4 regions of the Bradyrhizobium sp. 35 genome follow, and region 1 is predicted to be linked to each of the others. Evidence: predicted binding sites of a transcription regulator. Region 1 holds the regulator's gene; each other region holds the start of a gene.
What was found. The regulator PhoB, encoded in region 1, activates phosphate uptake and scavenging genes when phosphate is short. The targets are predictions, from matches to a motif close to TGTCATNNANCTGTCAT.

Region 2: a site for PhoB is predicted at 2,029-2,045, ahead of IVB36_RS09625 (DUF47 domain-containing protein). Genes of this name have one in related genera too.
Region 3: a site for PhoB is predicted at 3,546-3,562, ahead of IVB36_RS07700 (DUF2794 domain-containing protein). Genes of this name have one in related genera too.
Region 4: a site for PhoB is predicted at 4,184-4,200, ahead of phnC (phosphonate ABC transporter ATP-binding protein). Genes of this name have one in related genera too.

Annotation. Positions count from the first base shown of each region.
Region 1 is NZ_JADPJC010000144.1:155,990-163,350, reverse strand. It holds gene pstS (phosphate ABC transporter substrate-binding protein PstS) at 1-999, shown strand, start outside; gene pstC (phosphate ABC transporter permease subunit PstC) at 1,098-2,087, shown strand; gene pstA (phosphate ABC transporter permease PstA) at 2,092-2,937, shown strand; gene pstB (phosphate ABC transporter ATP-binding protein PstB) at 2,934-3,755, shown strand; gene phoU (phosphate signaling complex protein PhoU) at 3,766-4,482, shown strand; gene phoB (phosphate regulon transcriptional regulator PhoB) at 4,505-5,212, shown strand; gene IVB36_RS29480 (GcrA family cell cycle regulator) at 5,451-5,963, opposite strand; gene IVB36_RS29475 (aspartate aminotransferase family protein) at 6,419-7,361, shown strand, end outside.
Region 2 is NZ_JADPJC010000050.1:286,098-293,458, reverse strand. It holds gene sugE (quaternary ammonium compound efflux SMR transporter SugE) at 10-324, shown strand; gene IVB36_RS09630 (inorganic phosphate transporter) at 317-1,324, opposite strand; gene IVB36_RS09625 (DUF47 domain-containing protein) at 1,340-1,984, opposite strand; gene IVB36_RS09620 (branched-chain amino acid ABC transporter permease) at 2,143-3,111, opposite strand; gene IVB36_RS09615 (branched-chain amino acid ABC transporter permease) at 3,113-3,976, opposite strand; gene IVB36_RS09610 (ABC transporter substrate-binding protein) at 4,049-5,272, opposite strand; gene IVB36_RS09605 (ABC transporter ATP-binding protein) at 5,306-6,052, opposite strand; gene IVB36_RS09600 (ABC transporter ATP-binding protein) at 6,045-6,800, opposite strand; gene IVB36_RS09595 (hypothetical protein) at 7,137-7,361, shown strand, end outside.
Region 3 is NZ_JADPJC010000044.1:61,858-69,218, reverse strand. It holds gene acnA (aconitate hydratase AcnA) at 1-2,021, shown strand, start outside; gene IVB36_RS07705 (DUF1223 domain-containing protein) at 2,256-3,032, shown strand; gene IVB36_RS07700 (DUF2794 domain-containing protein) at 3,625-3,993, shown strand; gene IVB36_RS07695 (GNAT family N-acetyltransferase) at 4,086-4,616, opposite strand; gene IVB36_RS07690 (Bax inhibitor-1/YccA family protein) at 4,845-5,636, opposite strand; gene IVB36_RS07685 (FtsX-like permease family protein) at 5,907-7,361, opposite strand, start outside.
Region 4 is NZ_JADPJC010000028.1:22,637-29,997, reverse strand. It holds gene phnF (phosphonate metabolism transcriptional regulator PhnF) at 1-282, shown strand, start outside; gene phnE (phosphonate ABC transporter, permease protein PhnE) at 448-1,296, opposite strand; gene phnE (phosphonate ABC transporter, permease protein PhnE) at 1,293-2,177, opposite strand; gene phnD (phosphonate ABC transporter substrate-binding protein) at 2,254-3,189, opposite strand; gene phnC (phosphonate ABC transporter ATP-binding protein) at 3,253-4,062, opposite strand; gene IVB36_RS05285 (acetyltransferase) at 4,246-4,905, shown strand; gene IVB36_RS05280 (alpha-D-ribose 1-methylphosphonate 5-triphosphate diphosphatase) at 4,902-6,095, shown strand; gene IVB36_RS05275 (DUF1045 domain-containing protein) at 6,114-6,812, shown strand; gene IVB36_RS05270 (hypothetical protein) at 6,816-7,361, opposite strand, start outside.

The sequences.
Region 1 (7,361 bases):
ACACTCGTCGCTGCTGGCATTGTCGCCGCATCGACGACGGCGGCCTTTGCTGCCGACATCACCGGAGCCGGCGCGACGTTCCCGTTCCCGATCTATTCCAAATGGGCCGACGCCTACAAGAAGGAGACCGGCAACGGTCTGAACTACCAGTCGATCGGCTCCGGCGGCGGCATTAAGCAGATCCAGGCCAAGACCGTGACCTTCGGCGCCAGCGATGCGCCGCTCAAGGCCGAGCAGCTCGAGAAGGACGGCCTCGTCCAGTGGCCGATGGTGATGGGTGCCATCGTGCCCGTCGTCAACATCGAGGGCGTGAAGCCCGGTGAACTGGTGTTCGACGGCGAGACGCTGGCCAGCATCTATCTCGGCAAGATCACCAAATGGGACGACGCCGCGATCAAGAAGCTCAACCCGAACGTGAAGCTGCCCTCGGAGGCCATCACCGTGGTCCGCCGTTCGGACGGTTCGGGCACCACCTTCAACTTCACCAACTACCTCGCCAAGGCCAGCGCGGATTGGAAGAGCAAGGTCGGTGAGGGTACCGCGGTCGAGTGGCCGGTCGGCGTCGGCGCCAAGGGCAATGAAGGCGTGTCCGGCAACATCAGCCAGACCAAGAACTCGATTGGCTATGTCGAGTACGCCTATGCCAAGCAGAACAAGCTGACCTACACCGGTCTCATCAACAAGGCCGGCAAGCCTGTGCAGCCCACCGTCGAAGCCTTCCAGGCGGCCGCCTCCAACGCCGACTGGGCCAAGGCTCCCGGCTACTACGTCATCCTGACCGACCAGCCCGGCGAGAAATCCTGGCCGATCACGGCGGCGACCTTCATCCTCATGCACAAGGACGCCACCGACAAGGCGGCCTCGCAGGAAGCCATCAAGTTCTTCCGCTGGGCCTTCAAGAGCGGCGGCAAGGCGGCTGAAGAGCTCGACTACATCCCGATGCCGGATCCGGTCGTTCAGCTGATCGAGAAGACCTGGGCTGCCGACATCAAGAGCTAGGTTCGCGACGCTCGTGCCCCGGATGCGCTGCGCTGCATCCGGGGCACGGACCAACAAAAAACGTATACTATTTGGTACAGGGGATCGGCGTGGCAGAGATGGCCGTTCAGAGCGATGTAATCGACGACGCCGGACCGTATGACCGCGCCAAGGCCTTGAGCGCGTTCAAGCTCGGCGACGTTACCTTCTACTGGATTACGCGGCTCTCCGCGATCTCGGTGCTTCTGATCCTCGGCGGCATCATCATTTCGCTGATCGTCGGCGCTTTCCCGGCGATGAAAGAATACGGCGTCTCCTTCCTGTGGACGCAGCGCTGGGCGCCCTCCGCAGATCCGCCGGTGCTCGGCGCGCTCGGGCCGATGTACGGCACGCTCGTCACCTCCTTCATCGCGATGCTGATCGCCATTCCCGTGGGTCTCGGCATTGCGATCTTCCTCACCGAGCTCTGCCCGCAATGGCTGCGCCGCCCGATCGGCATGGCAATCGAGCTGCTCGCCGGTATTCCCTCGATCATCTACGGCATGTGGGGCTTCTTCGTGTTGGGTCCGTTCCTGGCCAACACGTTCCAGCCCTTCATGATCAAGATCTTCGACGGCGTTCCCGTGCTGGGCGCGATCTTCGCAGGTCCCCCGTCCTATCTCAGCCTGTTCAATGCCGCGCTGATCCTTGCCATCATGGTGCTGCCCTTCATCACCTCGATCTCGGTCGACGTGTTCAAGACGGTGCCTCCGGTCCTGAAGGAAGCCGCCTACGGCGTCGGCTGCACCACATGGGAAGTCGTCCGCAGCGTGGTGATCCCCTACACCCGGGTCGGCGTCATCGGCGGCATCATGCTGGCGCTGGGCCGCGCGCTCGGCGAGACCATGGCGGTGACCTTCATCATCGGCAACTCGTTCCGGATCTCGTCATCGATCTTTGCGCCGGGCACCACGATCTCGGCGGCGATCGCATCCGAGTTCGCCGAGAGCGACGGCCTGCACCAATCCGGCCTGATCCTGCTCGGCCTCCTGCTGTTCGTTCTGACCTTCTTCGTGCTCGCAGCGGCGCGGCTGATGCTGATGCGGCTGGAAAAGAAGGCGGGGAATTAGCGCCATGAATCCGATCTATTCACGCCGACGCCGCAAGGACATCGTCGTCCGCGGGCTCTGCATCGCCGCAACCGCCTTCGGCGTCACCTGGCTCGCGCTGATCCTGATCACGCTGCTCTACAACGGGCTGGCGGGACTCAATGTCCAGCTGTTCACCGAGAACACGCCGCCACCGGGATCGAACGAGGGCGGTCTGCTCAACGCCATCGTCGGCTCGCTGATCATGACCGTGATCGGCGTCGGCATCGGCGCGCCGCTCGGTATGTTCGCCGGCACCTATCTCGCCGAATACGGCCGCAATGACCGGCTGACCTCGGTGATCCGCTTCATCAACGACATCCTGCTCTCGGCGCCCTCGATCATCATCGGCCTGTTCATCTACGGCGCCGTGGTGGTGCCGATGCGCGGCTTCTCGGCGATCGCAGGCTCGCTCGCCCTCGCGGTCATCGTGATCCCGGTGGTGCTGCGCACGACCGAGGACATGCTGCTGCTGGTGCCGAACGCGTTGCGCGAGGCGGCCTCGGCGCTCGGCCTGCCGCGTTCGCTGGTGATCCAGCGGATCGCTTATCGTGCTGCCCGATCGGGTCTCATCACCGGCGTGCTGCTCGCGACCGCTCGCGTCGCCGGTGAAACCGCGCCGCTGCTGTTCACCGCGCTATCGAACCAGTTCTTCAGCCTCGGCCTGAACAAGACGATGGCGAACCTGCCTGTGACCATCAACAACTTCGTGCAGAGCCCCTATGCCTATTGGAAGCAGTTGGCCTGGAGCGGGGCGCTGCTCATCACCCTGACCGTTCTTGCCCTTAATATTTTCGCGCGCATCCTTGGCGCCGAGAGGACCGCAAAATGAGTGATCTTTCCGTGTCGATGAGCGCGTCCGGTGGACTGCCGCACGCGGCGGTGCTGCCCGAGGCGCCCCCCAAGGTGACCGTGCGTAACCTGGACTTCTATTACGGCGAGCACCATGCGCTGAAGAACATCAACCTGACGCTCGGCGCCAACCGCGTTACGGCGTTCATCGGTCCGTCGGGCTGCGGCAAGTCGACCCTGCTGCGCATCTTCAACCGGATGTACGACCTCTATCCCGGCCAGCGCGCCACCGGTCAGCTCATGCTCGATCAGACCAACATTCTCGACCCCAGGCTGGACCTCAATTTGCTGCGCGCCCGCGTCGGCATGGTGTTCCAGAAGCCGACGCCGTTCCCGATGACGATCTACGAGAACATCGCGTTCGGCATCCGTCTCTATGAGAAGATCTCGAAGTCCGAGATGGACGGCCGCGTCGAGAAGGCGCTGCGCGGCGGCGCGCTGTGGAACGAGGTCAAGGACAAGCTCAACGCCTCCGGCCTGTCGCTCTCCGGCGGCCAGCAGCAGCGCCTCTGCATCGCCCGCACCGTCGCGGTGCGGCCCGAGGTGATCCTGTTCGACGAACCCTGTTCGGCGCTCGACCCGATCTCGACCGCCAAGGTCGAGGAGCTGATCCAGGAGCTGTCCGAGGATTACACGATCGCTATCGTCACCCACAACATGCAACAGGCGGCGCGCGTCTCCGACAAGACCGCCTTCATGTATCTCGGCGAGCTGATAGAGTTCGACGACACCAGCAAGATCTTCACGTCGCCGTCAGATCGGCGCACGCAGGATTACATCACCGGCCGGTTCGGCTAGGAGACGCGACATGGGTTCTGAACATACCGCAAAGGCTTTCGACACCGACCTCCAGGAACTCACTCGCCTGGTCGCCGAGATGGGCGGCATCGCCGAGCGCATGATCGTCGAGTCCGTCGACGCGCTGATCCGCCGCGACGTCCCGCTCGGCCAGCGCGTCGTCGCCATCGACACCGAGCTCGACGCGCTGCAGAAGCGCATCGAGGAGCGTGCGGTGCTCACCATCGCCCGCCGCCAGCCGATGGCGGTCGATCTGCGCGAGATCGTCGGCGCCATGCGCGTCGCGACCGATCTCGAGCGCATCGGCGACCTCGCCAAGAACATGGGCAAGCGCGTCGCGGCGCTGGAGACGGACTTCCATCCGCTCAAGCTGTTCCGCGGCCTCGAGCACATGACCGACCTCGTGCAGCAGCAGGTCAAGTCGGTGCTGGACGCCTATGCCGCGCATGATTTGCCGGCGGCGATGGCGGTGTGGAAGGGCGACGAGGAAGTCGACGCCATCTGCACCTCGCTGTTCCGCGAACTCCTCACCTACATGATGGAGGATCCGCGCAATATCTCGTTCTGCATCCATCTGATGTTCTGCGCCAAGAACATCGAGCGGATCGGCGACCACGCCACCAATATCGCCGAGACCGTGTTCTACATGATCGAGGGCCAGGCGATCACCGACAAGCGGCCGAAGGGCGACATGACGACCTTTGCCAACACGGTACCGAACACCTGAAGACTTAAGGAGCGACGACCCGATGGGCGCACGCATTATGGTGGTTGAGGACGAGGAAGCCCTGACCGAGCTTCTCCGCTACAACCTCGAAGGCGACGGCTATGACGTCGAGACGGTGATGCGCGGCGACGACGCCGACACCCGCCTCAAGGAGCACATCCCCGATCTGATCGTGCTCGACTGGATGCTGCCGGGCCTGTCAGGCATCGAATTGTGCCGGCGGCTTCGCACCCGTCCCGAGACCAAGCAGCTCCCGATCATCATGCTCACCGCGCGCGGCGAGGAGAGCGAGCGGGTGCGGGGTCTTGCGACCGGCGCCGACGATTACATCGTCAAGCCGTTCTCGGTGCCGGAGCTGCTGGCGCGCGTGAAAGGCCTGCTGCGGCGCGCGAGCCCGGAGCGCCTCGCCACCGTCCTTGCTTTTGGCGACATCGAGCTCGACCGTGACAAGCGCCGCGTGGCGCGCTCGGGCCGGCCGATCGATCTCGGTCCGACCGAATATCGCCTGCTGGAGTTCTTCCTGGAGCATCCGGGACGGGTGTTCTCGCGCGAGCAGCTGCTCGACAGCGTCTGGGGCCGCGACATCTATATCGACGAGCGCACCGTCGACGTGCATATCGGCCGCCTGCGCAAGCTGCTCAATCTCGGCCGCGAGCAGGACCCGATCCGCACCGTCCGCGGCGCCGGCTACGCGCTGGATGATCGCTTCGCGAAGGCGGAGCAGGTGTAGGGTTGCAGGCTTGTTTGTTGGCGAGCTGTCCCTGCATTCTCAGCCGTCGTCCCGGACAAGCGAGCGAAGCGAGCGCTGATCCGGGACCCATAACCACCGAACGTGGTTTGGCGAAGACTCGGAGTGACCCCTTCCGCACGATTATTGCGTGCTCGGAGTATGGGTCCCGGCCCCCCGTGCGCAATTGCGCACTAGGCCGGGACGACACTGAAATTGTTGAACTGTCTTCGCGTGACGACTAACGGGGACCCGGCTTTACCGGTGCGCGGCGCCGATCCGACGCGGGCTGGTACGCAACGCGCGAGTGCTGGGCGCAATAGGGCAGTCCGGACAGCGCCCTTCCACCGCAGAAGAAGAAGTCCGGGGTCGAGGGATCGCCGACCGGCCAGTGGCAGGTCGCCTCGTTCAATTCCAGCAGCGACAGCCGCTGGCTCATCGGCACCACGTTGTCGTAGGTGACCGGATCCGGCTCAGCCTCGACCTCGAAGGCCTGCGCCAGCGCGGTGTTGCCGCGCGAGATCGGGCGGCTCACCCGCATCATGTGCTGCGCGGGGCGCGCCTTGCGCGGCCGCGGCGCTGCCGATGATGGGCTCTTGGCGCGGCCCGAAAGGCCGAGCCTGTGCACTTTGCCGATCACGGCATTGCGGGTCACATTGCCGAGCTCCGCCGCGATCTGGCTGGCCGAAAGTCCGGCCTCCCAGAGCTTTTTCAGCTGCTCGACGCGATCATCGGACCAGGTCAAAACCGTCATTGCACCCTTTCCCTCGCTGCGCGCCAGCCATCCTGGGGCCTCGCAGCGAATGCCTAAGCCTTCAAAAACCCGTGCCGCCAGAATCCCTTAAGGCTCGCCGGGCGCGTCTTGAACGCCCGAACGTTTACGCCGGTACATAAGGACTTAAAGATCAGAACCACTGCACGAGATGTCGTATCTGACAATCCAAACGCTACAATATGGCGTGACTCCCGCGCAAGAGTCCGCCGACTCGCTTCCACATGTTCCGTGGCCAAATCCCGCAAAATCGGCACCGCAAGACTACGGATTCAGCGTTTCGCGAGGCTTTCCGGGCGGCATTGACACCCGTTTCACCAGGCCTAAGATAGTCGCACGTGCCGCCCTCAAGAGGCGGCACGTTTCGTTTTCCGGGCCGGTCGATGGTGCGTTGCGCAATGCACGCTCACTCCGTCCGCAACATTCAAGTGACCATCATGACTAACAGCGCAGCGCCGCATTTGCTCCCCGTTTTCGCCAGGTCCGACCTTGGTTTCGAGCGTGGCGAAGGCTGCTGGCTGATCGCGACCAATGGCGAGCGCTATCTCGATTTCACCTCCGGGGTGGCGGTGAATGCGCTCGGCCATGCCCATCCGGCGCTGGTCGCGGCGTTGCAGGAGCAGGCCACCAAGCTCTGGCACATGTCGAATCTGTTCCAGAGCCCGGACGGCGAAAAGCTCGCCGCGCGCCTGTGCAATGAAAGTTTCGCGGATTTCGTGTTCTTCTGCAATTCCGGCGCCGAAGCGCTGGAATGCGTGATCAAGGTCGTGCGCCGTTATCACGCCGCAAAGGGTCATCCCGACCGCTATCGCATGATCACCTTCGAAGGCGCCTTCCATGGCCGCACGCTGGCGACGCTGGCCGCAACGGGATCGGCAAAATATCTCGAAGGTTTCGGCCCTCCGATGGAGGGCTTCGACCAGGTTGCGCATGGCGATCTCGATGCCGTGAAAAAGGCAATCGGTCCGCAGACCGCCGGCATCCTGATCGAGCCGATCCAGGGCGAGGGCGGTGTGCGTTCGGCAACGCCCGCCTTCCTGAGGGCGTTGCGCCAGCTCTGCGACGAGAAGGGTCTGTTGCTCGCCTTCGACGAGGTGCAGACCGGCATGGGCCGCACCGGCGATCTGTTCGCGTACCGCCGCCTTGGCGTCGAACCCGACGTGATGTCGCTGGCCAAGGCGCTCGGCGGCGGCTTCCCGATCGGCGCCTGCCTTGCGACCGCCGAAGCGGCGTCCGGCATGACGCCGGGCTCGCACGGCTCGACCTTCGGGGGCAATCCGCTCGCGATCGCGGCTGCGAACGCCGTGCTCGACGTCATGCTCAAGCCCGGCTTCTTCGACCACGTGCAGAGGATGTCGCTGCTGCTCAAGCAGAAGCTCG
Region 2 (7,361 bases), on a different contig from region 1:
AGGGTCGTCATGGCCTGGAGCATCCTGTTCGTCGCCGGTCTGCTGGAGATCTCCTGGGCCATCGGCCTCAAATATACCGAGGGGTTCACCAGGCTCGTTCCGTCAATCCTCACGCTCGGCGCCATGGCCGGCAGCATCATCCTGCTCGGGCTCGCTCTCAAATCGCTGCCGATTGGAACCGCTTATGCGGTCTGGACCGGCATCGGTGCGGTCGGCACCGCGACGCTCGGCATCATCCTGTTCGGCGAGCCGGCCACCGCGTTCCGCCTCGCCAGCATCGGGCTGATCGTCGCCGGCATTGTCGGACTGAAGCTGGTTACCTGACGAAGATCTTGACCGCCCACCAGCTCAGTGCGGCGACGATGGCCGAGGCCGGCATCGTGATCACCCAGGCATAGACGATCGAGCTGGCGACGTTCCAGCGCACCGCCGAGAGGCGGCGGGCCGCGCCGACGCCGACGATGGCGCCGGTGATGGTGTGGGTGGTCGAGACCGGAACACCGAGAAAGGTCGCCATGAACAGGGTCGCGGCACCGCCGGTCTCGGCGCAAAAGCCCTGCATCGGGGTCAGCTTAGTGATGCGCAGGCCCATGGTGCGGACGATGCGCCAGCCGCCCATCAGCGTCCCCATCGCCATCGCGGCCTGGCACGAGAGCACCACCCAGAAGGGTACGAAGAATTCGCCGCCGAGCTGGCCCTGCGAATAGAGCAGCACGGCGATGATGCCCATGGTCTTCTGAGCGTCGTTACCACCATGACCGAGCGAATAGAGCGAGGCGGAGGCGAATTGCAGGATGCGGAAGGCGCGATCCACGGCAAAGGGCGTGGAGCGCACCGAGGCCCAGGAGACGATCGCGACCAGCACCATCGCGAGCAGGAAGCCGACCAGCGGAGACAGCACGATGGCGATCACCGTCTTGGACAACCCGCTCCAGACCGCCGCTGAAAGGCCGGCTTTGGCCACGCCGGCACCAAACAAGCCGCCGATCAATGCATGAGACGAGGACGATGGGATGCCGAGCGCCCATGTCACCAGGTTCCAGACGATGGCGCCGACCAGCGCGGCGAAGATCACCTGAGCATCCACGATCGCGGGATCGATGATGCCGGTGCCGATAGTCTGGGCAACGTGCAGCCCGAACACCATGAAGGCGACGAAGTTGAAGAACGCGGCCCAGAACACCGCGTATTGCGGCCGCAATACGCGGGTCGAGACGATGGTCGCGATCGAATTGGCGGCGTCGTGCAGGCCGTTCAGGAAGTCGAACAGCAGCGCGACGGCGATCAATCCGACCAGGACGGGAAGACCCAACGCAACATCCACGGCGTGGCCCCTGCCCTAAACTTGCTCGATGACGATGCTGTTGATCTCGTTCGCGACGTCGTCGAAGCGGTCGGCGACTTTCTCGAGATGGTCGTAGATCTCTGCGCCGACGATGAAATCCATCGCGTTGCCGCCGCGATGCTTGAGGAACAGTTCCTTCAGCCCGATATCATGGAGATCGTCGACGCGGCCTTCCAGCTTGCCAAGCTCTTCCGTGATCGCGGTCAGCATGGCCACGTTCTGACCGATCTTCTGCATCAGCGGCAGCGCGCGGCCGACCAGATTGGCGCATTCGATCAGAAGCCCGCCGATCTCCCGCATCGGCGGCTCGAAGCTGCGGACCTCGAACAGCATCACGGCCTTGGCGGTCTGCTGCATCTGGTCGATGGCGTCGTCCATCGAGGTGATCAGGTTCTTGATGTCGCCGCGGTCGAACGGGGTGATGAAGGTGCGGCGCACCGCGGTCAGCACCTCACGGGTGATGTTGTCGGCATCGTTCTCGAACTGGTTGACGCGCTGGCAATAGACCGGCGTCTCCTCGCCCCCGTTGAGCATGCTCTGGAGCGCGATCGAGCCCTGGATCACGGTCTGGGCGTGGCGGTCGAACAGGTCGAAGAACCGTTCTTCCTTCGGCAGGAAAGCGCGAAACAATCGCATCATGGGGGAGAGACTACCGGTTGGATGATGGCCTGGCCCAAGCGGGCCGTCATGAAACTGTCATAGACCATTTTCGATCCACGCGCGTGCCACCTCACGCCCGTGGAGCTGGATCATCCACCGCTTTCGCGCGTCAACACATCTTCTATTATATCAATGACTTACAGCGACCGCCGGAAGTAATGCGCTATTTCGCCGATGACGCCACGGCGGAAGGTGAGCACGCAGATCACGAAGATCGAGCCCTGGATCACGGTCACCCATTGGCCGAACCCCGCCAAATATTGCTGCATGGCGATGATCACGAAGGCACCGACCACGGGACCGAAGACGGTTCCGAGTCCGCCGACCAGCGTCATCAGCACGACTTCGCCCGACATCGACCAGTGCACGTCGGTGAGCGAGGCATTCTGCGCCACGAAGACTTTCAGCGCACCGGCAAAGCCGGCCAGCGTGCCCGACAGGACGAAAGCCAGGAACTTGTACTGATCGGTGCGGTAACCCAGCGAGATCGCGCGCGGCTCGTTCTCGCGGATCGCCTTGAGGACTTCGCCGAACGGCGAGTTGATGATGCGGAAGATCAGCAGGAAGCCGGCGAGGAAACCGACCAGCACCACGTAGTAGAGCACGGTGGGCTTGGTCAGATCGAAGACGCCGAACATGCGTCCCTGCGGAATGCCCTGGATGCCGTCTTCGCCATGGGTGAACGGCGCCTGGAGGTAGATGAAGTACAAGAGCTGCGACAGCGCCAGCGTGATCATCGAGAAATAGATGCCCTGGCGGCGGATCGAGATATAGCCCGTGATGAGCGAGAGCACGAAGGCACCGGCGACCCCGACGAGGATGCCGAGTTCCGGCGGCAGCGCCCATACTTTCAGCGCATGCGCGCTGCAATAGCCGGCCGTGCCCAGGAACATCGCATGGCCGAAGGACAGCAAACCGCCGTAGCCGATCAGCAGGTTGAAGGCGCAGGCGAGCAGCGCGAAGCACAGCGCCTGCATCACGAAGAACGGGTAGACCCCCGTGAATGGCACCGAAGCCAGCAGCAGCGCCATCACCACGAACACGATCATCTCGTCGCGGATCGCGCGCGGGGTTACCGGCAGCGTGTCGTCCGTCAAGGCTGTCATATCAGGCCGCCCTTCCCGTCAATCCCGTTGGCTTCACCAAGAGCACCAGCACCATCAGCACGAACACGACGGTGTTGGAGGCCTCGGGGTAGAAATATTTGGTCAGGCCTTCGATCACACCGAGCGCGAAGCCGGTGATGATGGAGCCCATGATCGATCCCATGCCGCCGATCACGACCACCGCGAACACCACGATGATGAGGTCGGCGCCCATCAACGGCCGCACCTGGTTGATCGGCGCCGACAGCACGCCGGCGAGCGCTGCAAGGCCGACACCGAGGCCGTAGGTCAGCGTGATCATGCGCGGCACGTTGACGCCGAAGGCGCGCACGAGCGTCGGGTTTTCGGTGGCGGCGCGCAAATAGGCGCCGAGCCGCGTCTTCTCGATCAGGAACCAGGTCGCGATGCAGACCACCAGCGAGAAGATGACGACCCAGCCGCGATAGACGGGCAGGAACATGAAGCCGAGATTCATGCCGCCCTTAAGCTGGTCCGGAATGGCGTAAGGCAGGCCGGAGGAGCCGAAGTAGTTCTGAAACACGCCCTGCACGATCAGCGCAATGCCGAAGGTCAGCAGCAGGCCGTAGAGATGATCCAGCCCGGTCAGCCATTGCAGCATGGTCCGTTCCAGGATCATGCCGAAGATGCCGACGATAACAGGCGCAAGCAGCAACGCCCACCAGTAGTTGATGCCGCCGAGGTTCAGCAGGAAGTAGGCGACGAACGCGCCCATCATGTAGAGTGCGCCATGGGCGAAATTGATGATGTTGAGCATGCCGAAGATCACGGCAAGCCCGAGACTGAGCAGCGCGTAGAACGAGCCGTTGATCAGTCCTACCAGTAGCTGAGCGTAAAGAGCCTGCATCGATCCCGCACCTGGTCCCTTCGGCGTTCCCTGAAAGTCGCCCGCAGGCCTGATGGCCTGCGGGCGGTTGGCTTACTTCTTCAAGAGCGCGCACTTGCTCTCGGACAGCGGCGTGAAGGCCTGGTCGCCCGGCACCGTGCCGACCAGCTTGTAGAAGTCCCACGGTCCCTTGGACTCGGAGGGCTTCTTCACCTCGAACAGATAGGCATTGTGGATGGTGCGGCCGTTGGGCTGGATCTCGCCCTTGCCGAACAGATCGTCTTCCGTCGGCATCGACTTCATCTTCTCGACGACCTTGACGCCGTCATGCGGGTTGCCGCCGAGCGCTTCCAGTGCCTTGAAATAGTGACGCACGCCCGCATAGACGCCGGCCTGCACCATGGTCGGCGGCGCGTTGTTCTTCATCTTCTCGGCGAAGCGCTTCGAGAACGCCCGGGTCTGGTCGTTCATGTCCCAGTAGAAGGTCTCGGTGAAGTTGAGGCCCTGTGCGGTCTCGAGCCCGATCGCCTTGACGTCGGTGAGGAACAGCAGCAGCGCCGCGAGCTTCTGGCCGCCCTTGACGATGCCGAACTCGGCCGCCTGCTTGATCGTGTTGGTGGTATCGCCGCCGGCATTGGCAAGGCCGATGATCTTGGCCTTGGAAGCCTGCGCCTGGAGCAGGAAGGACGAGAAGTCCGGCGTGTTCAGCGGGTGCTTGACGCCGCCGACCACCTTGCCGCCATTTGCGGTAACGACAGCGGTGGTGTCGCGCTCCAGCGCCGCGCCAAAGGCGTAGTCCGCGGTCAGGAAGAACCACGTGTCGCCGCCGGCCTTCACCAGCGCCTGGCCGGTGGTGTGGGCCAGCATGTATGTGTCGTAGGTCCAGTGCACCGTGTTGGGCGAGCACTGCGCGTTGGTCAAATCCGAGGTCGCCGCGCCCGAGTTGATATAGACGCCGTTCTTTTCCTTGATGACGTTGTTGACCGCGAGCGCCACGCCGGAATTCGGCACGTCGACGATGAGGTCGACCTTGTCGACGTCGAACCATTGCCGCGCGATCGCGGTGCCGATGTCGGGCTTGTTCTGGTGATCACCCGAGATGATGTCGATCTTCCAGCCCTTCGCAGCCAGACCGGAATCTTCAATGGCCATCTGCGCGGCGAGCGTCGAGCCCGGCCCGCCGAGATCGGCATAGAGCCCGGACTGATCGGACAGCGCGCCGATCTTGACGGTCTTGTCCTGCGCGAAGGCTACGCCCGCGGTGGTCACGGCCAGCGCCGTGCCGAGCAGAAACGACGCAATCGACTTTGTCATCATGCTACTTCCCTATGAATCTTCTTGTTGGCAGTTCTAGACACCGAGATAGGTGTGGAGCTTGTCCATGTTGGCGGCGAGCTCCGCATTGGAAAATCCGTCAATGATCTTGCCGTGCTCGACCACGTAATAGCGGTCAGCGACAGTGGATGCGAACCGGAAGTTCTGCTCGACCAGGAGGATCGTAAAACCCTCCTTCTTGAGCCGCGCAATGGTGTGGCCGATCTGCTGGATGATGACGGGCGCGAGACCCTCCGTCGGCTCGTCCAGCATCAGGAAGTTCGCGCCGGTGCGCAGGATGCGCGCGATCGCGAGCATCTGCTGCTCGCCGCCGGAGAGTTTGGTTCCCTGGCTGTTGAGCCGTTCCTTCAGGTTCGGAAACAGATCGAAGATCTGCTCGAGCGGCAATCCGCCGGGACGCACCACCGGTGGCAGCAGCAGGTTCTCGCGGACATCGAGGCTGGCGAAAATTCCCCGCTCTTCCGGGCAGAACGCGATTCCCATCCGCGCGATCTTGTCCGAGGTCGTGCGGATGATGTCCTGGTTATTGAACTTCACCGAGCCGGTGCGCTTGCCGATGATGCCCATGATCGACTTCAGCGTGGTGGTCTTGCCGGCGCCGTTGCGCCCGAGCAGGGTGACGACCTCGCCCGCGTTCACGTCGAAGTTGATCCCGTGCAGGATGTGGGACTCGCCGTACCAAGCTTCGAGGTTGCGGACCTGGAGGAGGTTGCCGCCGCTCGCGGCCTTTGCGGGAGCTTCCGCCGTTGCAGTCTCAGCCATGACCGGCTCCCAGATAGGCTTCCTTGACGCGTTCGTCCTTGGTGAGCTCGCTGTAATGGCCTTGCGCCAGCACCTGGCCGCGCGTCAACACGGTGATGATGTCGGAGAGATTGGCAACGACGCTCAGATTATGCTCGACCATCAGGATGGTGTATTTCGCGGAGATGCGCTTGATCAACGCCGCGATCTTGTCGATGTCCTCGTGGCCCATGCCGGCCATCGGCTCGTCCAGCAGCATCATCTCCGGGTCGAGCGCGAGCGTGGTTGCGATCTCCAGTGCGCGCTTGCGCCCGTAGGGCATCTCGACCGCGGGCGTATTGGAAAACTCGCTGAGGCCGACATCGTTCAACAGCTCGCGCGCGCGATCGTTGAATTGGTTGAGGACGGACTTGGAGCGCCAGAAATCGAAGGAGCTGCCGTGCTGGCGCTGAAGCGCGACGCGCACGTTTTCCAGCGCGGTGAGATGGGGAAATACCGCCGAGATCTGGAACGAGCGAACCAGCCCCAGGCGAGCCACGTCGGCGGGCGCCATCGCGGTGATGTCCTGCCCCTTGTACAGGATTTTTCCGGCAGACGGTTTGAGGAACTTGGTCAAAAGATTGAAGCACGTCGTCTTGCCGGCGCCGTTCGGGCCGATCAACGCGTGAATGCTCCCACGGCGAACCTTGAGCGCAACGTCGCGGACGGCGAAGAAGCCCGCGAACTCCTTGGTCAAGCCTTCCGTTTCGAGAATGAACTCATCGGCCAAACAGTTTTCCCCCTGCCCGCACAACGCGCGTGGCTATCCTTGTTGCTTCGGCTTTCCGGAGGCCCTTGGAGCCACTCCCTGGAGCCCATCCGGAACGCCGCCTCCGGGCGCGGAATATGCCGGAGGTGACGGGGGTTAGGCAAGGCGGAAAGCTGAGCAGGTCAGGCCTCCGGCCGGGAGACTTATGCTCCCTTAGTCGGACATGTTTTGATGTCGCGCCTGCCCGGCTTCCCGGTTCGCAAAGCGCCGGTCATCAAGCCGTCGTTAACGGTCTTTCGTTCCATGCGCCAGCCTTCATAGAAAATTTTCCCGCAGCGAGGATCATGCGCGGGTTTCATGCGTCCGGAATTTCTATTCGCCGGGAATATCGTCTTGGATTTTGCAAGCGCGGCTCCTTCCGTGGTCAAGTCGATCAGGCAGCGTGATCTCCTGAACACGTGGCTGCGGCTCTATGCGCGCGAGCAGACGGCCCCGGCGATCTGGGAGTACCAGCCTGCGCGGCTCGAGGAAGAGCTCTCCGATCTGATCTATTATACGGTGGATGCGTCGATGCCGACACCG
Region 3 (7,361 bases), on a different contig from region 1:
GCTGGGGTGTCGGCGGCATCGAGGCGGAAGCCTGCATGCTCGGCCAGCCGCTGTCGATGCTGCTGCCCAACGTCGTCGGCTTCAAGCTGAAGGGCGCGATGAAGGAAGGCGTCACCGCGACCGACCTGGTGCTGACGGTGACGCAGATGCTGCGCAAGCTCGGCGTCGTCGGCAAGTTCGTGGAGTTCTTCGGCCCCGGCCTCGACCATCTCTCGGTCGCAGACAAGGCAACCATCGCCAACATGGCGCCCGAATATGGCGCGACCTGCGGCTTCTTCCCGGTCGATGCCGCCGCACTGGATTATCTCAAGACCTCCGGCCGCGCCTCGGCGCGCGTCGCGCTGGTGCAGGCCTATGCGAAGGCGCAAGGGCTGTTCCGTACCGCCAAGTCGCCCGATCCGGTGTTCACGGAAACGCTGACGCTCGACCTCGGTGATGTCGTGCCCTCGATGGCCGGCCCGAAGCGCCCCGAAGGCCGCATTGCGCTGCCGTCCGTGGCCGAGGGCTTTTCGCTCGCGCTCGCCAGCGAATACAAGAAGGCCGAGGAGCCGGGGAAGCGCTTCGCCGTCGACGGCAAGAACTTCGACATCGGCCATGGCGACGTCGTGATCGCCGCGATCACCTCCTGCACCAACACCTCGAACCCGAGCGTGCTGATCGGCGCCGGTCTTCTGGCGCGCAACGCCGCCGCGAAGGGCCTCAAGGCAAAGCCGTGGGTGAAGACCTCGCTCGCCCCGGGCAGCCAGGTGGTGGCGGCCTATCTTGCCCATTCCGGTCTCCAGGCCGATCTCGACAAGGTCGGCTTCAACCTGGTCGGTTTCGGCTGCACCACCTGCATCGGTAATTCAGGTCCGCTGCCCGAGGAGATCTCGAAGTCGATCAACGACAACGGCATCGTCGCGGCTGCGGTGCTCTCCGGCAATCGCAACTTCGAAGGCCGCGTCTCACCGGACGTGCAGGCGAACTATCTGGCTTCGCCGCCGCTCGTGGTCGCCCACGCGCTCGCGGGCACCGTCACCAAGAACCTCGCCGTCGAGCCGCTCGGTGAAGGCAAGGACGGCAAGCCGGTCTACCTCAAGGACATCTGGCCGACGACCAAGGAGATCAACGCCTTCATGAAGAAGTTCGTGACCGCGTCGATCTTCAAGAAGAAGTATGCCGACGTGTTCAAGGGCGACACCAACTGGCGCAAGATCAAGACGGTCGAGAGCGAAACCTATCGCTGGAACATGAGTTCGACCTATGTGCAGAACCCGCCCTATTTCGAAGGCATGAAGAAGGAGCCGGAGCCGGTCACCGACATCGTCGAGGCCCGCATCCTCGCCATGTTCGGCGACAAGATCACCACCGACCACATCTCGCCGGCCGGTTCGATCAAGCTCACCTCGCCCGCCGGCAAATATCTCAGCGAGCACCAGGTGCGTCCGGCCGACTTCAACCAGTACGGCACGCGGCGCGGCAACCACGAAGTCATGATGCGCGGCACCTTCGCCAATATCCGCATCAAGAACTTCATGCTGAAGGGCGCCGACGGCAATATTCCGGAAGGCGGTCTCACCAAGCACTGGCCCGACGGCGAGCAGATGTCGATCTACGACGCCGCGATGAAGTACCAGCAGGAGCAGGTGCCGCTGGTGGTGTTCGCCGGCGCCGAATACGGCAACGGCTCCTCGCGCGACTGGGCCGCGAAGGGCACCCGTCTGCTCGGCGTGCGCGCCGTGATCTGCCAGAGCTTCGAGCGCATCCACCGCTCCAATTTGGTCGGTATGGGCGTGCTGCCGCTGACCTTCGAGGACGGCACCTCCTGGTCGTCGCTCGGTCTGAAGGGCGACGAGAAGGTCACGCTGCGCGGCCTCGTTGGCGACCTCAAGCCGCGCCAGAAGCTGACCGCGGAGATCGTCTCCGGCGACGGTTCGCTGCAGCGCGTTTCGCTGCTCTGCCGCATCGATACGCTGGACGAACTCGAATACTACCGCAACGGCGGCATCCTGCACTACGTGCTACGCAAGCTCGCGGCGTAAGCGCGGATTTGTGAACGGTGGCTCACTGCGAAGTGAGTAGTAGGTTACACGAAGGCGGCCTATCACAAGGCCGCCTTCACGCGTTTGCGGCAGGCTTCAGATGGGCCCGCCCGGCACAGAACCTCCCCTTGTACGGTTCTTGGACGGACAACAAATGTGTGAGGCCCGTAAGATTACGGTGACCATCCGGCGGTAAGATTTCCCTCTCACGAGCAATGGTGTGCGGCGTTCGACATGACAACAATGACGGCTTCTCATCTGGTTTCACGCTGGTCCGGTGCCCTCTGGTCGGGAGCTCTTGGTCTCTGTGCAATCGTCGCCGTCATCCGCCCTGCCGAGGCTGATCCCCGCGCCGTTGTCGAGTTGTTTACCTCGCAGGGCTGCTCCTCCTGCCCGCCGGCCGACAAGATCATCGGCGACCTCGCCCGCGATCCCTCGATCATCGCGCTGAGCATGCCGATCGACTATTGGGACTATCTCGGCTGGAAGGACACATTGGCCGATTCGCGCTTCTCTGCACGGCAGCGTGCGTATTCGCGCATGCGCGGCGACCGCGAAGTCTACACGCCGCAGGTCGTGGTCAACGGCTCCACGCATGTCGTCGGCAGCGACCGCACCGGCATCGAAAGCGCCATCGGCAAAACCGAGACGGGCACTGGTGTGATGAGCGTGCCGGTGACGATGTCGCTCGCGGGCAAGCAGATCAACGTCTCGGTGGCCGCGAGCAAGGAGCCGACGGCGTCCCACGGCGAGGTCTGGATCTGCTCGATTGCGAGGTCGGTGCCGATCGCGATCAGTCGCGGCGAAAATCGCGGACAGCAAGTGATCTATCACAACGTGGTGCGCAACCTGCTGAAGGTCGGCGACTGGACCGGCCGCCCGGAAAGCTGGACGGTGCCGATCGAGAACCTCACGCGTGACGGCGTCGACGGTGCCGTGGTCTATGTCCAGGACGGCAGCCGGGAGAGACCGGGCCCGATGCTGGGCGCGGCGTACACGTCGCTGCACTGACGCGCACTTCGAATCGTCCGACTCAAGCACACTCTCAATCCTCATGGTGAGGAGGCGCGTCAGCGCCGTCTCGAACCATGCAGGCCCTGCTGAGGCAGCTCGGCCTCGATCCTTCGAGACGCCGCTTCGCGGCTCCTCAGGATGAGGGGAAAGGGTTTTTGCTGAGATGCTGAGATATCCGTCGAGGCAGAAACATCCCGACCCAAACAATTCGACTCAAACAAAAAAGGACCAACTCGCGTTGGCCCTCCTTGTCGTGCGAACAGACCCGATCCTGACGGCCCCGGGGGGCTGGGGGCTGAGGAATCCGGAACCGAAAGGACCGGGTCAACGCACATAGGTCTTTTCGCAACGCAGGGCGGCAGTCGCTTGGCGGAAAAGCGGCGACACTATGATTCCTGCTAACGATCCCGTGACGGTTTGCCGCGACAGAGTTCCACCGCTGCGTGTGGGCGGATTGGCTCCGATTCCAAGGTCCTTCCAAGGGCCCTTGCGGTGGGGAACAGTTGGCGCAATCATGCAACCGTCATGATCCGCGGTCGAGGGACGGTCTTCGCGGACGCGGTCATGCTGATGCGACAGGAGGCGGCCTATGAGTCTGTCGGAGGATACCGATCCGAGCGAACAGCGTGCGGCGGCGCGCCCCGCCGCTTCGAATGCGCAACTGAGCCGCGTGACGTTCAACCGGCTCGAGCTGCACCGTATTCTCAATCTCTACGGCCGGATGGTTGCCGAAGGCGAGTGGCGCGACTATGCCATCGACTTCCTCAGGGATCGCGCTGTGTTCTCGGTCTTTCGCCGCGCCTCGGAAGTGCCGATCTATCGTATCGAGAAGGATCCGCGCCTCGCGCGCAAGCAGGGCATGTACAGCGTGATCTCGGCGACGGGCTTGATCCTGCGCCGCGGCCACGAACTGGAGCGCGTGCTCCTGGTGATCGATCGCAAATTGGCGGTGGTGTAGCAGGGATCCAGTAGCCCGGATGAGCGTAGCGACATCCGGGTCTTTGCTTGCAGCGTTCCCGGGTATCGCTTCGCTCACCCGGGCTACGGGCCTTACTTCCCCGGCACGCTCTTGGCGCCCTCGCCGAGGCTCCGCTGCATCATTACCGTGTCCAGCCAGCGGCCGAATTTCAGCCCGACGCTGGGATGCGTGCCGATCATTTTGAAGCCGGCCCTGGTGTGCACGCCGATCGAGCCGGCATTGGTGGAATCCCCAATTACCGCGATCATCTGACGGAAGCCGCGTGCCTCGCATTCGACGATCAGCCGCTCCAGCAGGAGCGCCCCGATGCCGCGGCGGTGGAAGGATGGATCGAGATAGATCGAGTTCTCGACCGTGAAGCGGTAGGCCGGGCGGGGCCGGTAGGCACCGGCATAGGCGTAGCCGGCGACGCGCCCGTCGAGGATGGCGACGAAATAGGGGTAGCCGCCGTCGATCAGCGTGCGGTAGCGGCGCGTCATCTCGGCAAGGTCGGGCGGCTCCAGCTCGAACGTCGCGGTGCCCTCGCGGACAGCCTGCCGATAGATGGCCGTGATGGCGGGGAGGTCGGCCTCGGTGGTGGGCCTGATATCGGGTGCGGACATGCCGCAAGATTAGAGCCTTCCCGGGGCGGCTGGAAGAGGCAACCGTGCTTCCTCATACTCCGTCCTTGCGAGGAGCCCTTGCGACGAAGCAATCCAGAAATGCACCAGCGGAGGGACTCTGGATTGCTTCGCTGCGCTCGCAATGACGGTGGGTGTTGAGAGGCTCGCCCCAAACAAAAACCCCGGCCTCTCGGCCGGGGGTTGCTGTCGTCCACTCTGGGCTGGCGCTTAGTCGCGCTGGCCGAGGAGCTGCAGGAGCAGCGTGAACAAGTTGATGAAGTTCAGGTACAGCGACAGCGCGCCGGTGATGGCCGCACGCTCTGCGATGTCACCGCCGGCCGAAGCGTAACCGTAGATGTAGTCGTTCTTCAGCCGCTGGGTATCCCAGGCGGTGAGGCCCGCGAACACCAGCACGCCGACCACCGACACGACGAACTGCAGCACCGAGCTCGCCAGGAACAGGTTCACCAGGCTCGCGATGACGATGCCGATCAGGCCCATGAACAGGAACGAACCCATTCCGCTCATGTCACGCTTGGTGGTGTAACCGTAGAGGCTGAGCGCGCCGAAAGTCGCCGCGGTGATGAAGAACACCCGGACGATCGAGGTGTGCGTGAACACCAGGAAGATCGAGGACAGCGAGACGCCCATCAGTGCCGCGAACACCCAGAACAGGATCTGGGCGGTCGAAGGAGCGAGCCGGTTGATGCCTGCCGAGATCACGAACACCATGGCGAGCGGCGCGAGCATGAACAGCCACTTCAGGGGGCTGACGAACATCGCGTAGCCGAACGGCGTCAGGAACAGCTTGCCGACCCGCACGGCTTCCGGGGTCGGAACGTCCGTCACGGCGGCCATGTAGACGCCGAGGGCGGCAAGGCCGGTGATGGCCAGGCCGATGCTCATGTAGTTGTAGATGCGCAGCATGTAGGCGCGCAGGCCGGCATCGACCGTCGCGGCGTCAACACGCCCGGCGGCCCTGCCGAAAGGAGAAGCGTAATTGCGGTCTAGGTCCGACATGGTCGAATTCCCGTTGGTTGGTCCGGTCCGGCATGAGGGTCGCCATGCCGCCGGTTCGTCAAATTCTATCTCGGATACCGATGTCTGCCGACTAAATTTTGGCTAACAATCGGGGCTCCGAACCCATTCGATATGTGGGAAACTAACACATTCGCTGCAACCGTCCACGCGCGGCTGAATGTCGCCCTTACCTGCAATCCAGACGAGCGGACGTGGTTAATCGCTGGAATCGTGCGATTTCGCTCCCGTGCCGCCGCCCGCTACCATTTGTCACAAATTCCGCAACACCGTGGCGGGCTTTTTGTTCAACGCCAGCAGGGTGCCGGCGAGCCCGAGGCCGACCGTGACGACCAAGGCAGCCGCGACCACGCCGGCTGCGCTGCCGCCCTGCCAGACGAAAGTGAGGGTCATCAGCCGGGTCACGATCATCCAGGCCGCGACGCTGCCGGCGAAAACGCCGAAGACCGCGGTGGCAAGCCCGATCAGGAGGTATTCGAGCGCATAGGCGCCGAGCAGCCGCAGCCGGGTCGCGCCCAGGGTCTTGAGGATCACCGCATCGTAGACCCGGTGGCGATGGCCGGCGGCGAGCGCGCCGCCGAGCACCAGGATCGCCGAGATCAGGGTCACCGCGCTGGCGCCGCGGATCGCCAGCGCCAGGTTGGTCACGACCGAGCCGACCGTCTCCATCACCTCGCGCACGCGCACGCTCGTCACCATCGGATAGGCGTCAGCGACCTCCTTGATGATCTTGCCGTCGCCGGCCGCATCGCCGCCGGCTTCCGTCAGCGTCGCGATGTGGGTGTGCGGCGCGCCCTTGAATGCGTTCGGCGAGAACACGAGGACGAAATTGATGCCGAGGCCCTGCCAGTCGATGCTGCGCAGATTGCTGATCTTCGCGGGGATGTCGCGGCCGAGGATATTGACCACGACCTCGTCGCCGACCTTGAGGCCGAGTCCGTCCGCGATCTTCTTCTCCATCGAAACCAGCGGCGGGCCGGAATAATCGGCGCTCCACCACTGGCCCTCGACCACCTTGGAGCCCTTCGGCAGCTCGGCGGTATAGGTCAGGCCGCGGTCGCTCTGCAGCACCCACTCGGAATCGGTGCTGGGCTTGAGCTCCTCGGCGCGGACACCACGGGCTCCGACGATCCGTCCGCGCAGCATCGGCACGTCGTCGACTTTCGCGCCAGGGGCGATCTGGCGCAGGTATGTGTCGAACTGCTCGGCCTGCGTGCTCGGAATGTCGATGAAGAAGAACGATGGCGCGTGCTCGGGCAGCGCCGCCAGGAACTGCCGGCGCAGATTGCCGTCGATCTGGGTGATGGTGACGAGCACGGCGAGCCCGAGCCCGAGCGACAGCACGACCGAGGGCGTCAGCGCGCCCGGCCGGTGGATGTTGGCAATCGCAAGTCGCAGCATCGGCCATCGCGTGCGCGGCAGCCGCCGTGCGATCGTCATCAGCAGGGCGGCAATGCCGCGGAGCAGCGCGAACACGACCACGGAGGAGGCCACGAACACCGCGGCGATGCGCTTGTCGAAGGACAGCCCGATCACGACCGCGATGAGCAGCGCGATCACGACGGCCATGAAGACGAGATAGCTCCAGCGTGGCCGATGCCATTCGGAGCTGATGGTGTCGCGGAACAGCGCCGCCACCGGCACGTCGTGCACTCGCCCGAGCGGCCACAGGCCGAAGGCAAGCGCCGTGAGCAGCCCGTAGACGAA
Region 4 (7,361 bases), on a different contig from region 1:
CTATCGGCACAGCTATTCCCCGCTGCGGGCGACGTCTTTGCCGCGACCCGCTCGATGACGAAATTGCTCGAGCATTACGGCGTCCGGGACTATCGCCGCGGCGCGACCCGGATCACCGCCGGTATCGTCGACGCAACCGACGCCGCACGGCTCGATCTGGCGCTGGGACGGCCGATCCTGGTGGTCGACGCCACCGATCACGATCTCGACGGCAAGCCGCTGGTCACCAAGCATTCGCGCTTTGCGGCGGAGCGGGTGGAATTTCTGGTGGAGAACGGGTGAACTGGCTGCCCTCTGCCCCTCTCCCCTTGCGGGAGAGGGTGGCTCGCCGCGCTAGCGGCGAGACGGGTGAGGGGTTCGCCTCCGCGCACTGATCTGAATTGAGGATGCAGACCCCTCATCCGGCGCTTCGCGCCACCTTCTCCCACAAGGGGAGAAGGAAGAAGGTTACGCCACCGCCCGCCGCCCGATAATCGCAAAACGCAATTTGCCCGAAACGAAATCGATCGCGGCGACTGCGACCAGGATCATCAGGATCAGGAACGACACCTTCTGCCATTCCAGCACGCGGATCTGCTCGGCGAGCTGGAGGCCGATGCCGCCGGCGCCGACGATGCCGATGATGGTGGCCGAGCGCGTATTCGACTCGATGAAATAGAGCACCTGCCCGGCAATCACGGGCAGGACCTGCGGCAGCAGGCCGAAGCGAATCTCGTGCAGCGCGCTACCGCCGGAGGCGCGGATGCCCTCGACCTGCTTCTGGTCGGCGCCCTCGATCGCCTCCGAGAACAGTTTTCCAAACGCGCCGAAATCCGACACGGCAATAGCGAGCACGCCGGCAAACGGGCCGAGCCCGACCACGTTGATCCACACCAGCGCCCAGATCAGCGTGTCGACTCCGCGGATTGAATCCAGGAAGCGCCGCACCGGAAACCGCAAAATCCTCGACGGCACCACATTGCGCGCGGCAAGAAGACTGACCGGCAGCGCGAAGACCGCGGCCAGCGTCGTGCCGAGCAGCGCAATCGACAGCGTCTCGCCCAGCGCCTTCAGATAGACCGGCAGCGACGAGCCGGGATCCGGCGGGATCATCATCAGGCTGATCCAACCGAGCTGGCTGAGCCCCGCGAACAACCGCGACGGCGAGAAGTCGAGATCGATGAGGCCATAAATCAGAACCGCGAGCGCCGCGACGATCATCGCCGGCATCGGGAGCCGCGCCGAAGCCGGCCGGTCGAACACATCAGGGTAGCGCGCGCGAAGCGCTGATGTGTCAATGTCCTGCGGCCCCGTCACGTCCGCGCCTCCTTGCCGAACAGGCGGCCGCGCAGCCAGCCGGTGCTGATGTCGATAATGAAAACCGTGACGATGATGGTGAGCAGGATGGCGCTGACGTCCGAGTAGTAGAACTTGCGGATGGCGACGACGAGCTCCTGGCCGATGCCGCCGGCACCGACGAAGCCCATCACGGAGGCCTCGCGGACGTTGATCTCGAAACGCAGCAGCGCGTAGCTGGCATAGCCCGCCGTGACCTGCGGCAGGATGGCGAAGCGCATGCAGGACAGCCAGCTCGCGCCGGTCGAGCGGACGCCTTCGACCGGTTTCATGTCGGCGTTCTCGACGATCTCCGAGAACAGCTTTCCAAGCGCGCCGGTGGAGTGAATCGCGATCGCCAGCACGCCCGCCATCGGCCCCAGCCCGAAGGCGATCACGAAGATCAGGGCAAACACGATGCCGGGGACCGTGCGGGCGAATTCGAGCAGGCGCCGCACGACGAAGCGCAACCACGGCGCGGGCGAGGTGTTTTCAGCCGCAAAGAAGTTCAGGCAAAACGCAAAAGTCGCGCCGATCAGCGTGCCGACATAGGAGATCAGCAAAGTCTCGCCCAGCATCCTCAGCCATTTGCGCCAGCCCCACAGCCACTCGCCGACATCGGTCCAGACCCGCTGGCCGGTGTCGAGTGTGAGGATGCGGTCGAAATAGCTGATGAAGTTGCCAAAGTGGGCGAACAGCGTGCGCAGATTCACTTCAGCGCCGATCGCGGCCAGACACAGTGCTGCGGCGAAGATCACGGCTCCAGACAGGATTCGGAGCCGCTTGCGCGCCACCGCCTGGCGATAGGCGGCGTTGAGCACGGCGAGCTGTTGCTCGGGGAGGATCGAAACCGCGACGGTCATCTTGGCCAGGAAAATGGTCAATCAAAGAGAAAGAGCCGGGTCCATCGACCCGGCTCCAGTGGCATCGTCCCGAAACTCAGGACGCCTTCTTCTTACGCAGCGCATCGACGAACTTGATCAGCTCGATCGTGCCATCCCAATCCTTGGTGGTCGCGGGATGAAAACCCTTCTTCTGGCCGTCCTGGAGGCGATGGAACGCAGCCTTGTCCTTGGCCGGCGCGTCGAAGAACGCCTTGGCGATGGCGGCCTTGGCCTCTTCCGGCAGGTCAGAATTGTAGGCATAGGGGCCGTTGATGATCGGCGCCGACTTGTGGATGATGCGGAAATCATCCTTCTTCATCGCCGAGCCATCGGCATTCTTCAGCATGCCCTTGGTCAGCATCTGCGCTAATGTCGAGTCGTTGTCGCTGGTCCACTGGTTGGCCGCGACGTCGACCGTGCCCTGCGCCAGCGCCAGGATCGCGTTCTCGTGGCTTCCGGTGAAGACGACCTTGCTGAAATAGGTGTCGGCGTCCGCGATGCCCATCTTGTCGAGCTCGAAGCGCGGCACGTTGTTGCCGGAGGTCGAGTTCGGGTCGACCAGGCCGAGGTTCTTGCCCTTGAGCTGGTCGATGCTCTTGTAGGCGCTGCTCGCCTTGACGAAGAACACCGAGTAATAACCGGTGGAGCCGTCGGAGTTGATGTCGTTGGCGAAGGCGTCGGTCTTGACGCCGGTCAGGCGGGCGCGGGCGAACGAGGCCGAGCCGTAGCTCGCGATGTGAATGTTGCCGGCACGCTGGCCTTCGATTACGGCAGCGTAGTCGTTGGCGATGCGCAGCGTGACTTTCACGCCCAATTCCCTGGAGAGATAGCTCATGAACGGCGCCCAGCGCTCGGTCACGCCCGAGGCGTTTTCCGCCGGAATGACCGCGAAGGTCAGCTCGGGATATTTGGCTTTCCAGTCTTCGGCGGAGGCCGAAGTCGTCAACGCGAGCGCGGCGGCGCCGGCGAGAATCAATCTGCGAGTAATCATGATAGCCTCTTCATTGGTTGAGGTCGGTTGACGCAAAATTGGTAAGTCCTGATGCGGCGCAGCTCAGGCGGCGGCCGCCGTTCCAAGCGCCGGAATGCCCTGTCGCACCGGTGCAGGCGTGCCGCCCATGACTTCGGCGGCTTCGAGATCGTAGAGCTCGCGCGCCACGTGGTCGGTCAGCTCGGCCGGCGCGCCGTCGAACACCACGCGGCCCTGCGCCATGCCAATCAGGCGGTCGCAATAGCTGCGCGCCAGGTCGAGCGAATGCAGATTGCAGAGCACCGTGATGCCGAAGTGCTTGTTGATGCGCAGCAGCGCATCCATGACGATCTTGGTGTTGCGCGGATCGAGCGAGGCGATCGGCTCGTCGGCGAGGATGATGTCGGGCTGCTGCACCAGCGCGCGGGCAATCGCGACGCGCTGCTGCTGGCCGCCGGAGAGCTGATCGGCGCGCTGGGCCGCGAGCGGGGCAATGTCGAACTGTTCGAGCGCGGACATCGCCAGCGCCCTGTCCTGCTCGGGCCAGGTCTGCGACAGCGAGCGCCAGGCCGGCATCGTCGCAAGCCGTCCCATCAGGACGTTGGTGAGCACATCGAGCCGGCCCACCAGATTGAACTGCTGAAAGATCATCGCCGAGCGCGCCCGCCACTGCCGCAGCTCCTTGCCGCGCAGCGCCGTGACGTCGAGGCCGTCGAACAGGATGCGGCCCTGTGCAGGGGTCGCGAGACGGTTGATGGTGCGCAGCAGGGTCGACTTGCCGGCGCCGGAGCGTCCGATCACGCCGACGAAGCCGCCGGGAGAGACTTGAAACGAGGCGTCGTCCACCGCGGCTTTCACGCCGAAGCGACACGTCAGACCTTCAACCACCAGCATGCAGGGCTCCAGAGTAGCTGGGACCCACCGCTAACGCCGGCGCTTGACACTTGTGTGACACGGACGTTGCGGTGCGGCGATCCTACACACCTCATCTCCTGTTCATCCCCTGTCATGGCGTCGTCATGACATTGTCATCAAGCCGCTCGAAGAGAAACGCCCGCCCTCTCGTTCGGATTCAACATGGCCGCCAAAGCTCTTTCGGTCCAGCCGACTGTCGATCCCTCCGCGAAGCTGCACGACGCCAGGCTTGGGGCCTACACCGAGGTCGGCGCGCGCACGATGCTGCACGAGGTGACGATGGGGGATTACTCCTATGTCGTGAACGACGCCCAGATCACCTACACCACCATCGGAAAATTCTGCTCGATCGCGGCGATGACACGGATCAATCCGGGCAATCACCCGATGCAACGCGCCACGCAGGCGCACTTCACCTATCGTTCGAGCGCCTATTTCGAAGGCGAGAGCGACGACACGGAATTCTTCGACTGGCGGCGCCAGCATCACGTCCATATCGGCCATGACGTCTGGATCGGCCATGGCGCGATCGTTCTGCCGGGCCGCAACATCGGCACCGGCGCGGTGATCGCGGCCGGCGCCATCGTCACCAAGGACGTTCCGGCCTACACCATCGTCGCCGGCAATCCGGCGCGCATCGTGCGCCGGCGGTTCTCGGAAGAGGTTGCGGGGCGGCTTGCGAGGCTCGCTTGGTGGGACTGGGATCACGACAAGTTGCGTGAAGCCCTGCCCAATTTCCGCAAGCTCGGGATTGAGGATTTCCTCACGGCATACGAAGCAGGGGCACCCTCTTCTGCCAGCAAACGAAGCGCGGTCGCGTGACAGACATATTCCTCGAGGGCGGGCGGGCCCTGATCGGCTCCGAGTTCGCCGAAACGTCGCTTCTCGTGTCCGGAACGGACATCGCAGAGATCAATGCCTCGCGCAGCCGGGCGCGGCTGGCGATCAAGGCGCGCGATCTGCTGGTCCTGCCGGGCATCGTCGATCTGCATGGCGATGCCTTCGAGCGACAGATGATGCCGCGCGCCGGGGTCGATTTCCCGATCGACGTCGCGCTCGCCGACAGCGACCGCCAGGCGATCAGCAACGGCATCACCACGGTTTTTCACGCCACGACCTGTTCGTGGGAGCCGGGCCTGCGCAGCGCCGGCAATGCGCGCAGCCTGATGGAGGCGATCGAACGGGAGCGCCCGCAATTCGCCGCCGACACCCGCTTTCACCTGCGCCACGAGACCTACAATCTCGACGCCGAAACCGAGATCAGCCAATGGCTCACTGAGGGCCGCGTCGACCTGTTCGCCTTCAACGACCACATGGACGGCACGGTTGGGGACATGGCCAAGCCGCGCAAGCGCAATCGCATGGTGGAGCGCACCGGCCTGTCGAGCGAGGAATTCGACCGGCTGGTCGGACACATAATGTCCCGCGCCGCGGATGTGCCGGCTTCCGTGTCACGGCTGGCCGCGACGGCCCGCGCCGCCGACGTGCGGATGCTCTCGCACGATGATGCGACGCCGGCGATGCGCGAAGGCTTTCGCGCCATGGGCGTGGCGATTGCGGAGTTTCCGATCAACGAGGAGACAGCGCGGGCGGCAGCAAGCCACGGTGACGCCATCGTCTACGGCGCGCCGAACGTCGTGCGCGGAGGCAGCCACACGGGCTGGACCAGGGCATCCGACATGATCGCCAAAGGGCTCTGCTCGGTTCTGGCCTCGGACTACTACTATCCCGCGCAGCTGCTCGCTGCGTTCCGGCTCGCCGCCGATGGCGTGCTGCCGCTGACCGAGGCCTGGAATCTGGTCTCCGCCGCGCCCGCGCGCGCGACCGGTCTTGCAGATCGCGGCGTGCTCGCGGAAGGCCGGCGCGCGGACATTCTGCTGGTCGACGACAGCATGCCGCTGCGGCCGCGGCTGATCGCCGTGATATCAGGCGGCAAGCTCGTGCATCTCACCGAGGCGACGCGGTTGCTTGGCATGCCAGCTACCCCGCGCCAAGCTGTCGCCGCGGCATAAACCCGCTATGCTCGGACGATGACGAGTTTCCCCCGCTACGCGATCTATTTTGCCGCAGGCAGCGACAGCGCGCTCACCCGCTTCGGCGCGGAGTTGCTCGGCTACGATGCCTATACCGGCAACGAGCTGCCGTTTCCCGCCGACGCATCGCGTCTCGCGCCGGACTGGCGTGATGTCACCGCCGATCCCCGCAAATACGGCTTTCACGCCACGCTGAAGGCGCCGATGGCGCTGGCGTCCGACAGGCGCGAGGTCGAGCTTGTTGCGGCCTGCGCGACATTCGCCGGCAGGGCACGCGCAATTCCGGTGATCCGCCCGGTCGTCGATTCCATCAGCGGCTTCATCGCCGTCATTCCCGGGGAGCCGGTCGGCGAACTCCAGCAGCTCGCCGCCGATTGCGCGCGCGACTTCGACTCCTTCCGCGCGCCGCTGAGCGCGGAAGACCGTGCGCGGCGCAAGCCGGAGAAGCTGAGCGAACGGCAGCGCCACTATCTCGACCGCTGGGGCTATCCTTACGTGATGGAGGAATTCCGTTTCCACATGACGTTGACGGGCCGGCTCGACGTGGAGCGGCGCGGGCCGATTCTGGAAATGCTGCAGGGAAGGTTTGCTGCGCTCGGCCTCAAGACGCTTGCGATCGATCGCGTCGCGCTGTTCAAACAGGACCACGCCAAGGCTCGCTTCCGCATCATCGGCGAGTGGGCTTTGACCCAGTAAGTGTCAGTGCCAGCTCGCGAGATTGAAGCCGAAGGCCACAACGCCAACCAGAATGAGGCTGGTGGCCCAGATTACATCCAGATTGAACCAGCTTCGCGAGACGAACCTCAATCCCAGATGGCGGTAGACCAGCCACGCCAGACATCCGCCGGCGCTGACCATGGCAGCGACGTGCACCAAAGACACCAGAACCGCCATCCCGAGACTCGCCTTCATCAGCGCGCCGGCGGCCTCATGGCCGGCATCGAGTTCGAAGGCCTGGCAGAGCCCGAGATAGATCGGCACGAGCATCAAGGCGGCGCCGTGAGCAATGGCAACGGCAAATGACCAGAGCGCCAATTGCGTCGGCGGAATTCGTGCCAGCGCGCGCGGATGGCGCCGCTCGACCAGCCGATAGACGCCGAAGCCGATGACGAAAAGGCTCGCGCCGAGCTGGATCGAACGCTGCCACTCGGCCAGCACGAGCAGGAACGCGAATGGCAGCAGCACGAGAAGCGTTGCCAGGAGATGTCCGGCGGCCAGAGCCCACAACGCACGAAAGAGCGCGCG